2 regions of the Mesorhizobium sp. L48C026A00 genome follow, and region 1 is predicted to be linked to the other one. Evidence: predicted binding sites of a transcription regulator. Region 1 holds the regulator's gene; the other holds the start of a gene.
The links. The regulator LexA, encoded in region 1, represses DNA repair genes until DNA is damaged. The targets are predictions, from matches to a motif close to TGTTCNNNNTGTGTTCNG.
Positions count from the first base shown of each region.

Region 2: recA (recombinase RecA) is a predicted target of LexA. The motif match lies at 1,663-1,680, and genes of this name have one in related genera.

Region 1 is NZ_AYWU01000017.1:242,138-246,310, forward strand. Features, by position in the region: gene X738_RS67325 (ComEC/Rec2 family competence protein) at 1-897, shown strand, start outside; gene lexA (transcriptional repressor LexA) at 891-1,628, opposite strand; gene X738_RS67335 (molybdopterin molybdotransferase MoeA) at 1,733-2,938, opposite strand; gene moaC (cyclic pyranopterin monophosphate synthase MoaC) at 2,938-3,435, opposite strand; gene trpC (indole-3-glycerol phosphate synthase TrpC) at 3,502-4,173, opposite strand, start outside.
Region 2 is NZ_AYWU01000005.1:181,380-185,552, reverse strand. Features, by position in the region: gene X738_RS53250 (GFA family protein) at 1-168, opposite strand, end outside; gene X738_RS53245 (TfoX/Sxy family protein) at 259-582, shown strand; gene X738_RS53240 (PfkB family carbohydrate kinase) at 598-1,530, opposite strand; gene recA (recombinase RecA) at 1,803-2,900, shown strand; partial or broken gene alaS (alanine--tRNA ligase) at 3,166-4,173, shown strand, end outside.

The DNA.
Region 1 (4,173 bases):
CTGTTCGCCAATCTGGCCGTCATGCCGATCGTCACGATCGTCATGTTCCTGGCCGTCCTCAGCGCCTTGGCAATGCCTTTCGGCCTCGACGGCCCTTTCCTCTACATGATGGGCAAGGGCCTGACGGCGATGATTGCAATTTCGGGATGGATCTCGGGGCGTTCGCCCGTCGATGCAGTCGGCCTGATTTCGTTGCAATCGGTTCTGCTGGTGACGGTCGCCTTAGTCATCGCCACGATGGCGACGACATGGCTGCGGCTTGCCGCACTTCCCTTTGCGCTCGCCGGCCTGCTGACGATTTCCGAGACGCGCACCCCCGACGTGCTGATCTCGGAGGATGCGCATCTGGTGGCGCTGCCGATCGGCGGCGGCGAACTTGCCGTCAACCGGATGCGTTCGAACGAATTCACCACCGACAACTGGAAACATGCGCTGGTTTCAACAACGATCGTCGAGCCGGAGACATTCGAAAAAGGAGATGTGCGGTTCGACATCGCCGATCCGGCCGACCTGCCGCCGGGAGCGCCTTTCACCTGCACTGCCGGCCTGTGCCTGGCCCGGCATCCGTCCGGCGCGCTCATCGCGCTCGCCGACAACCGCAAAACCGCGCGGCCGGCCTGTGCCTTTGCGGATTTGATCGTCATCGACGATGCCACAGCCTATTACAAACTCTGCCGCAACCCGCTGGTTCTCGTCGTCACCAAACGGCAGCTCGCTCGCATGGGCAGTGCCGCCGTCTTCTTCGATCCGCTATCGGCGAAGACGCGCGCAGAAATCCGTTTTGCCGTCAGACAGCCATACAGGCCTTGGCATGAGCAGCGGCGATTTTCGCGCGAGGCGAGGGGCCTGCCGCCATACCGCAGGGCCGAGAAACCCAAGAAGCCTGCCGTTCAGTAACGCCGGATCAGTCCGACGAGCTTGCCCTGCACCTTGACCCGGTCCGGCCCGAAGATGCGCGTCTCGTAGGCCGGATTGGCGGCTTCCAGTGCGATCGAGGCACCTTTGCGGCGGAATCGCTTCAGCGTCGCTTCCTCCTCGTCGACCAGAGCGACAATGATCTCGCCAGGCTGGGCGGTGTCGGCGTTGCGGATGATAACCGTGTCGCCGTCGAAGATGCCGGCCTCGATCATCGAATCCCCCTTGACCTCCAGCGCGTAGTGCGTGCCGCCGGTGATCATGTCCGGTGGCACCGAGATCGAATGCGTCTGGTGCTGGATGGCGTCGATCGGCACACCGGCAGCGATGCGGCCCATCACCGGTATGGAAACGGTGGCAACGACGTCGTCGTCATTGCCGGCCGCACGCATGCGCGAAGGCGCCGGCTTGATCTGGCGTCCGAGGCCGCCCTGGCCAAGGCTGCCTTGAATGACGCTCGGCGAGAATTTGCGCGCCGCATTGAGGCCCGGCGCGATCGAATCGGGCAGGCGCAGCACCTCCAGCGCGCGGGCGCGGTTGGGCAGGCGGCGAATGAAACCGCGTTCCTCCAGCGCCGTGATCAGCCGGTGGATCCCCGATTTGGAGGCGAGGTCGAGCGCTTCCTTCATCTCGTCGAACGAGGGCGGAATGCCGCTTTCCTTCAGTCGCTCGTGGATGAACATCAGCAGTTCATGTTGTTTGCGTGTCAGCATCGCGACCCCCAACAGAATCAGAAAAACAAACCCAGAACAAACACTATCTGTTCCAGTTGTGTTCCGCAACCATTTAAAGTTTAATGAATGTGTTGACGTTTTGTTCAGCGTAGCATCAGCACGCTGCAGGCGGCGCCCGCTGCGGCCGCGGGAGCGAATGGCTCGCGCACGACCAGTCCGTTGGCGTCGGCCAGCATTCTGAGCATCGAGGAATCCTGGACACTGAACGGCGTTGCCTCAAGCGTGCCAGCTTCTTCCTTCACCACCGCGCGTACATAGTCCTGCCTGAGATCGTTAGCCGGCATGGCGGCGCCGAGCCGCGCCTGACGCAGGTCCTGGCGGAAGGCGCGGCCGCCGAGCCGCGCCAGCAGCGGCTTCAGAAAGAGCTGCGTGCAGACCAGGCTGGCCACCGGATTGCCAGGCAGGCCGATGCAGCGGATGGCGCCCAGCCGCCCGAACATCAGTGGCTTGCCGGGCCGCATGGCGATTTTCCAGAAAGCGAGCGCCATGCCTTCGCCGGTCAGCACGTCATGGACGAGGTCATGGTCCCCGACCGAGGCGCCGCCCAGCGTGACGATGACGTCCGCGCCTGCGGCGACGGCTTTTGTCACCAGCGCGGCGATCGCGTCCTTGCGGTCGGCGGCGATGCCGAGATCGAGTGCGCTGGCGCCGACCGAGCGGGCCGCGGCGGCGACGCCATAGGCATTGGAGGAGATGATCTGGTCGGGGCCAAGGTCGCTGCCCGGCGGCAGCAATTCGTCGCCGGTGGCGATGATGGCGACCAGCGGCCGTTTCACCACGCGGACCTGCTGGCGGTTGGCCGACGCCGCCAGCGACAATGCCGCCGGATCAAGCAGGCGGCCTTTCTCCAGCAGCATGTCGCCCTGCGAGAAATCGAGCCCGAGGCGGCGGATGTTGCGGCCTTCAACCGTCGGCGCGGTCACTTCGACCATGCCGCCGCCGAGGTCGCGGACATTCTCCTGGATGACGATGGTGTCGGCGCCTCCGGGAAGCGGCGCGCCGGTGAAGATGCGCACGGCCTGCGCCGGGCCGACTGTTCCGGCAAAGCCTCGTCCGGCCGGCGCCATGCCGATCACCGAAAGTCTCGCGGGCACGGACGCGACATCGTCGGCCCGCACGGCATAGCCGTCCATGGCCGACGCGTTGAATGGCGGCTGGGTGCGGAGCGCGATGAGCGGCTCCGCCAACACGCGGTCGGCGGCATCCATCAGGGCGACGCTTTCAGCCTGCAAGGGCGCAGCATCCGCAAGCAGGTGCTCGAGCGCCTCGGCGACCGCAAGCAGCGCCATTATCGGCCTGCCCCCTGGGCGTCCGCCTTGTAGTCGCCGGATTTGCCGCCGGTCTTTTCCATCAGCCTGATGTTGGAGATCGCCATGCCGCGGTCGACCGCCTTGGCCATATCATAGATGGTCAGGCAGGCGACCGAGACGGCAGTCAGCGCTTCCATCTCGACGCCGGTCTTGCCGGTGACGCGGGCCAGCGCCGTGACCTTCAGACCGGGCAGCTTCGCGTCCGGTTCGATGTCTACCGATATCTTGGTCAACAGCAGCGGGTGGCAGAGCGGGATCAGCTCATGCGTCCTCTTGGCCGCCATGATGCCGGCGATGCGCGCCGTACCCAGCACGTCGCCTTTCCTGGCATCGCCGTCGAGAATCATTTTCAGCGTTTCGGGCCGCATCGAGACAAGACCTTCGGCGATTGCCGTGCGGGTCGTCTCCGCCTTGTCGCCGACATCGACCATATTGGCTTCGCCTTCCGCGCCAAGATGGGTGAGGGCGGCCGACATCGTCAGGTCACCCTGGAGCGACGTGCGTCCGTTTGGACGCACAAACTACGCTCTAACGCTTTGTATCTATGCATCATGCTCTCCGAAAATCGATTCCGATTTTCGGGAAGATGCATTGGCGGGCGCCTTGCCCATCAAAAGCAGGTGCGTCGCAGTGGCCACGTCCTGTTGCCGCATCAGGCTCTCGCCGACGAGGAAAGTGCCAATGTCGCTCCGTTCCAGCCTGCGGCAGTCCTGGTGCGAGAAAATACCGCTCTCGCTGACCAGCAGCCGGTCGGCCGGCACCATCGCCGCGAGCCGTTCCGATGTCTCGATGCTGGTTTCGAACGTCCGCAGATTGCGGTTGTTGATGCCGATCAGCCGCGACGACAGTTTCAGCGCGCGTTCCGTCTCGGCCTCGTCATGCACCTCGACCAGCGCATCCATGCCGAGCTCGAACGCCGTCGTCTCGAGTTCCCTGGCCACGGCGTCATCGACGCTCGCCATGATGATCAGGATGGCGTCCGCGCCCCACGCACGGGCCTCGAACACCTGATAGGGCTCGAACAGAAAATCCTTGCGCAAAGCCGGCAATGTCACGGCGCTGCGCGCATTGGTGAGGAATTCAGGCGCCCCTTGGAAAGACGGCGCATCGGTCAGCACCGAGAGGCAGGCAGCCCCACCTTTGGCATAGGCCCTGGCCAGCGCCGGCGGATCGAAATCGGCGCGGATCAGGCCCTTGGACGGGCTCGCCTTCTT
Region 2 (4,173 bases), on a different contig from region 1:
GATTTTCAGCGTCTCGAAATCGGCGCCGAGATTGATGGCAAAGCCAGCACCGCCCTGCTGCTTGCGGCAGATCGAGCAGTAGCACAGCATGAACGGCACCGGCGTGTGGCTTTCCACCTCGAAGCGGACGGCATTGCACCGGCAGGACCCTTTGAGCAGAAGTGGCATGAAAAACTCCGACGAAATTGGCTTTCAACTTGTCAGGATGGTGCTGGTTGCGGCGATGACAAGGGAAAATCCGGATGTCATGATCGCGGCATGGACAACGAACGCATCGCCGAACTTTTCGAAGGCCTCGGCCCGGTCAGCATTCGCAAGATGTTCGGTGGCAAGGGCATCTATTTCGACGGCGTCATCGTCGCCATCGTCATTCGTGACGAATTGATGCTGAAAGCCGACGCGGAAAGCGCGCCCGAATTCGAGGCGGCCGGCTGCCGGCAATGGACCTATACGGGGTCGCGGCACGGCAAGCTGGTGTCGATGCCGTATTGGAGCGTTCCCGACAGCGCCTTCGACGATCCGGATGAGATGGCGGTCTGGGCGCGGCGGGCCTATGAGGCGGGGCTGCGGGCCGGCAAGTAGCTGCTGGTCGTCACCTCATGCCAATTCCTGCGGCTCGGGCACAAGGGCCAGCGCGTCCGCAAAGTCTGCCGCCGTTAAGCCCGGCACAAGCCCGGCACTTTCGATCGCGAGCATTGCCGCGGCAACGCCGTCGCGCAGCGCTGCGCGCAGCGTCAGGCCGCGCAGCAGGGCGGCGACCGTTGCGCCCGCCAGCGCATCGGCGGCGCCGTCCGTGACTTTTTTCGGCGGCAGGATCGAGAAGGCGTCGGTTTCGTCGAAACCGAGCACTGGACCGTCGCCAGCGGTGACCACGCCGCTTTTCAGGCCGGCGCGTCTTAAGCCGTCGACGATGCCACGCTCGTCAGCATCGACGTCGGCGCCGGTAAGCGCGCCGGCCTCGTGCCGGGTCATGAAGGCCATCGCCAGAAACTCAAGCACCAGCGTCAGCCGCGCCGCCTTGCTGGGCGAAACGGCAAGTGCAAACACCGGCTTGCCGGCGGCAAGCGTCATCAGCCGCCCGAGCGCCGTCGACGGCAGGTTGGCGTCGCACAGGACCGCATCGGCGGTGCTGATCGCCTCGCGTACCTTGGCACGGCGGATCTGCTTGGCAAGCGCCAGGTCGTAGAGCGCCATGTCGGCAAGGCCGGCGATCAGCCCGCCGTTGCCGTCGATCAGCACTGTGTTGCTCGGCGTCGTGCGATCGAGGAACACCACGGACAGATCGGCAATACCGGCCGCAGCGACGGCGCGCGCGACCGTATCGGCCAGAACATCGCCGCCGCGAACCGAAAGCAGCGAGCCGGAGACGCCGCGGCGCACGGCGCAGCGCAGCGCATTGAAGACGGCGCCGCCGACTTCCTCGCGCATCGTACCCGGATTCGACGCCGCCGGCACGAAGGCGCCCGAAACCTGGCCGCGCCGCTCGATATAGGCGCCGCCTGCGGCCAGGACTGTCGGCGACTTCAGCATGCCCGGTGAGATGACCTTGTTGCCCGGATGGAGACTAGGTTGTCCGGCGGAACCCGGCAACCCGAAGCGCGATTCGGAAGATGCCCAGCAGAATCCTGCGGGTGAAGCGGGATACATCCTGGGATGAAAACGCGAAACAAAAAAAGAACAATCCGGATACTGTCGGTTTTTCAATCGTTTGGCTCCCCTTGCCAGACGAGAACAAAGAAGGTACAAATTAGTAAGGATTACGGATTGTCCGGCCTTCATTGACGACCAAGGGGTGATGTATCATGGCTCAGAATTCTTTGCGGCTTGTAGAGGACAAAACGGTGGACAAATCAAAGGCTCTGGATGCGGCGCTGTCGCAAATCGAGCGTGCCTTCGGCAAGGGCTCGATCATGCGGCTCGGCGCAAACGAGCAGGTCGTCGAGATCGAAACGGTGCCGACCGGTTCGCTTGGCCTCGACATCGCGCTCGGCGTCGGCGGCCTGCCGCGCGGCCGCATCATCGAGATCTACGGGCCGGAAAGCTCAGGCAAGACGACGCTGGCGCTGCACACTGTGGCGGAGGCCCAGAAGAAGGGCGGCATCTGCGCCTTCGTCGATGCCGAGCACGCGCTCGACCCGGTCTATGCCCGCAAGCTCGGCGTCGACCTCGAAAACCTCTTGATCTCCCAGCCCGATACCGGCGAGCAGGCGCTGGAGATCTGCGACACGCTGGTGCGTTCCGGCGCCATCGACGTGCTGGTGGTCGATTCGGTCGCGGCGCTGACGCCGCGCGCCGAAATCGAAGGCGAGATGGGCGATTCGCTGCCCGGCCTGCAGGCCCGCCTGATGAGCCAGGCGCTGCGCAAGCTGACCGCCTCGATCTCGCGCTCCAACACCATGGTCATCTTCATCAACCAGATCCGCATGAAGATCGGCGTCATGTTCGGTTCGCCCGAGACCACGACCGGCGGCAACGCGCTGAAATTCTATGCTTCGGTGCGCCTCGACATTCGCCGCATCGGCTCGGTCAAGGACCGCGACGAGGTCGTCGGCAACCAGACCCGCGTCAAGGTGGTCAAGAACAAGCTGGCGCCGCCCTTCAAGGTGGTCGAGTTCGATATCATGTATGGCGAGGGCGTGTCCAAGACCGGCGAGCTGGTCGACCTCGGCGTCAAGGCCGGCGTGGTCGAAAAGTCGGGCGCCTGGTTCTCCTACAATTCGCAGCGTCTCGGCCAGGGCCGCGAGAACGCAAAACTGTTCCTGCGCGACAATCCTGACACGGCGCGCGAGATCGAATTGGCACTACGGCAGAATGCCGGGCTGATTGCGGAAAAGTTCCTCGAGAATGGTGGTTCCGAAGGCGGAGACGACGGTTTCGAGGACGAAGCCGGCGCCATGTAGGCTTCGGCAGTGGCCGGAGTTTGGCCATGATTCCGGCTCATCACCTCCAGCCTGTGTAATCGAGTTCTGTATTGTTGCGTTCGAACCGCCGGCCTAGCGCCGGCGGTTTGCGTTTCAGCGGTGGCGCCGAGATGACCGGCAAGCCCCGCAAATTGGCCCAATTCCGTGTTTCTGGACAGGGTGCAACGCGGCGGCTAAAAGGCCATGTCCATTTGCCGTCGGCCGGGCCGACGGCTCTCTCTAAAGCTAAAAGGCAGTGTTATTCATGAGTGGCGTGAATGAGATCCGGTCGACATTCCTCGACTATTTCCGCAAGGAGGGTCACGAGGTCGTCGCGTCGAGCCCGCTGGTGCCGCGCAACGACCCGACACTGATGTTCACCAATGCCGGCATGGTGCAGTTCAAGAACGTTTTCACCGGCCTGGAAAAGCGACCCTATTCGCGTGCCACGACAGCTCAGAAGAGTGTTCGCGCCGGCGGCAAGCACAACGACCTCGACAATGTCGGCTACACCGCGCGCCACCTGACCTTCTTCGAGATGCTCGGCAATTTCTCGTTCGGCGACTATTTCAAGGAGCGCGCCATCGAGCTTGCCTGGAACCTGATCACCAGGGAGTTCGGGCTGAAGAAGGACAAGCTGCTGGTCACGGTCTATCACACCGACGACGAGGCTGCCGACTACTGGAAGAAGATCGCCGGCTTTTCCGACGATCGCATCATCCGCATTCCGACCTCGGACAATTTCTGGGCGATGGGCGACACCGGACCTTGCGGTCCGTGCTCGGAGATCTTCATCGACCGTGGCGAGCACATCTGGGGCGGCCCTCCCGGCAGCCCCGAGGAGGATGGCGACCGTTTCCTCGAATTTTGGAACCTGGTGTTCATGCAGTACGAACAGGTGACGAAGGACGAGCGCATCGACCTGCCGCGCCCGTCGATCGACACTGGCATGGGCCTGGAGCGCATGGCCTCGATTCTGCAAGGGGTCGAGAGCGTCTTTGAGACCGACCTGTTCCGTCACCTGATCGAGGCTGCGTCATCCGCGCTCGGCCGCGGTCCGGATGCCGATACCGTCGGATCGTTCCGCGTCATCGCCGACCATTTGCGTTCGTCCTGCTTTCTGGTGGCAGACGGCGTGCTGCCGTCCAATGAGGGCCGCGGCTACGTGCTGCGTCGCATCATGCGCCGCGCCATGCGCCACGCGCAGCTTTTGGGCGCCGGTGATCCGCTGATGTGGCGGCTGGTGCCGGCGCTGGTGCGTGAGATGGGCCAG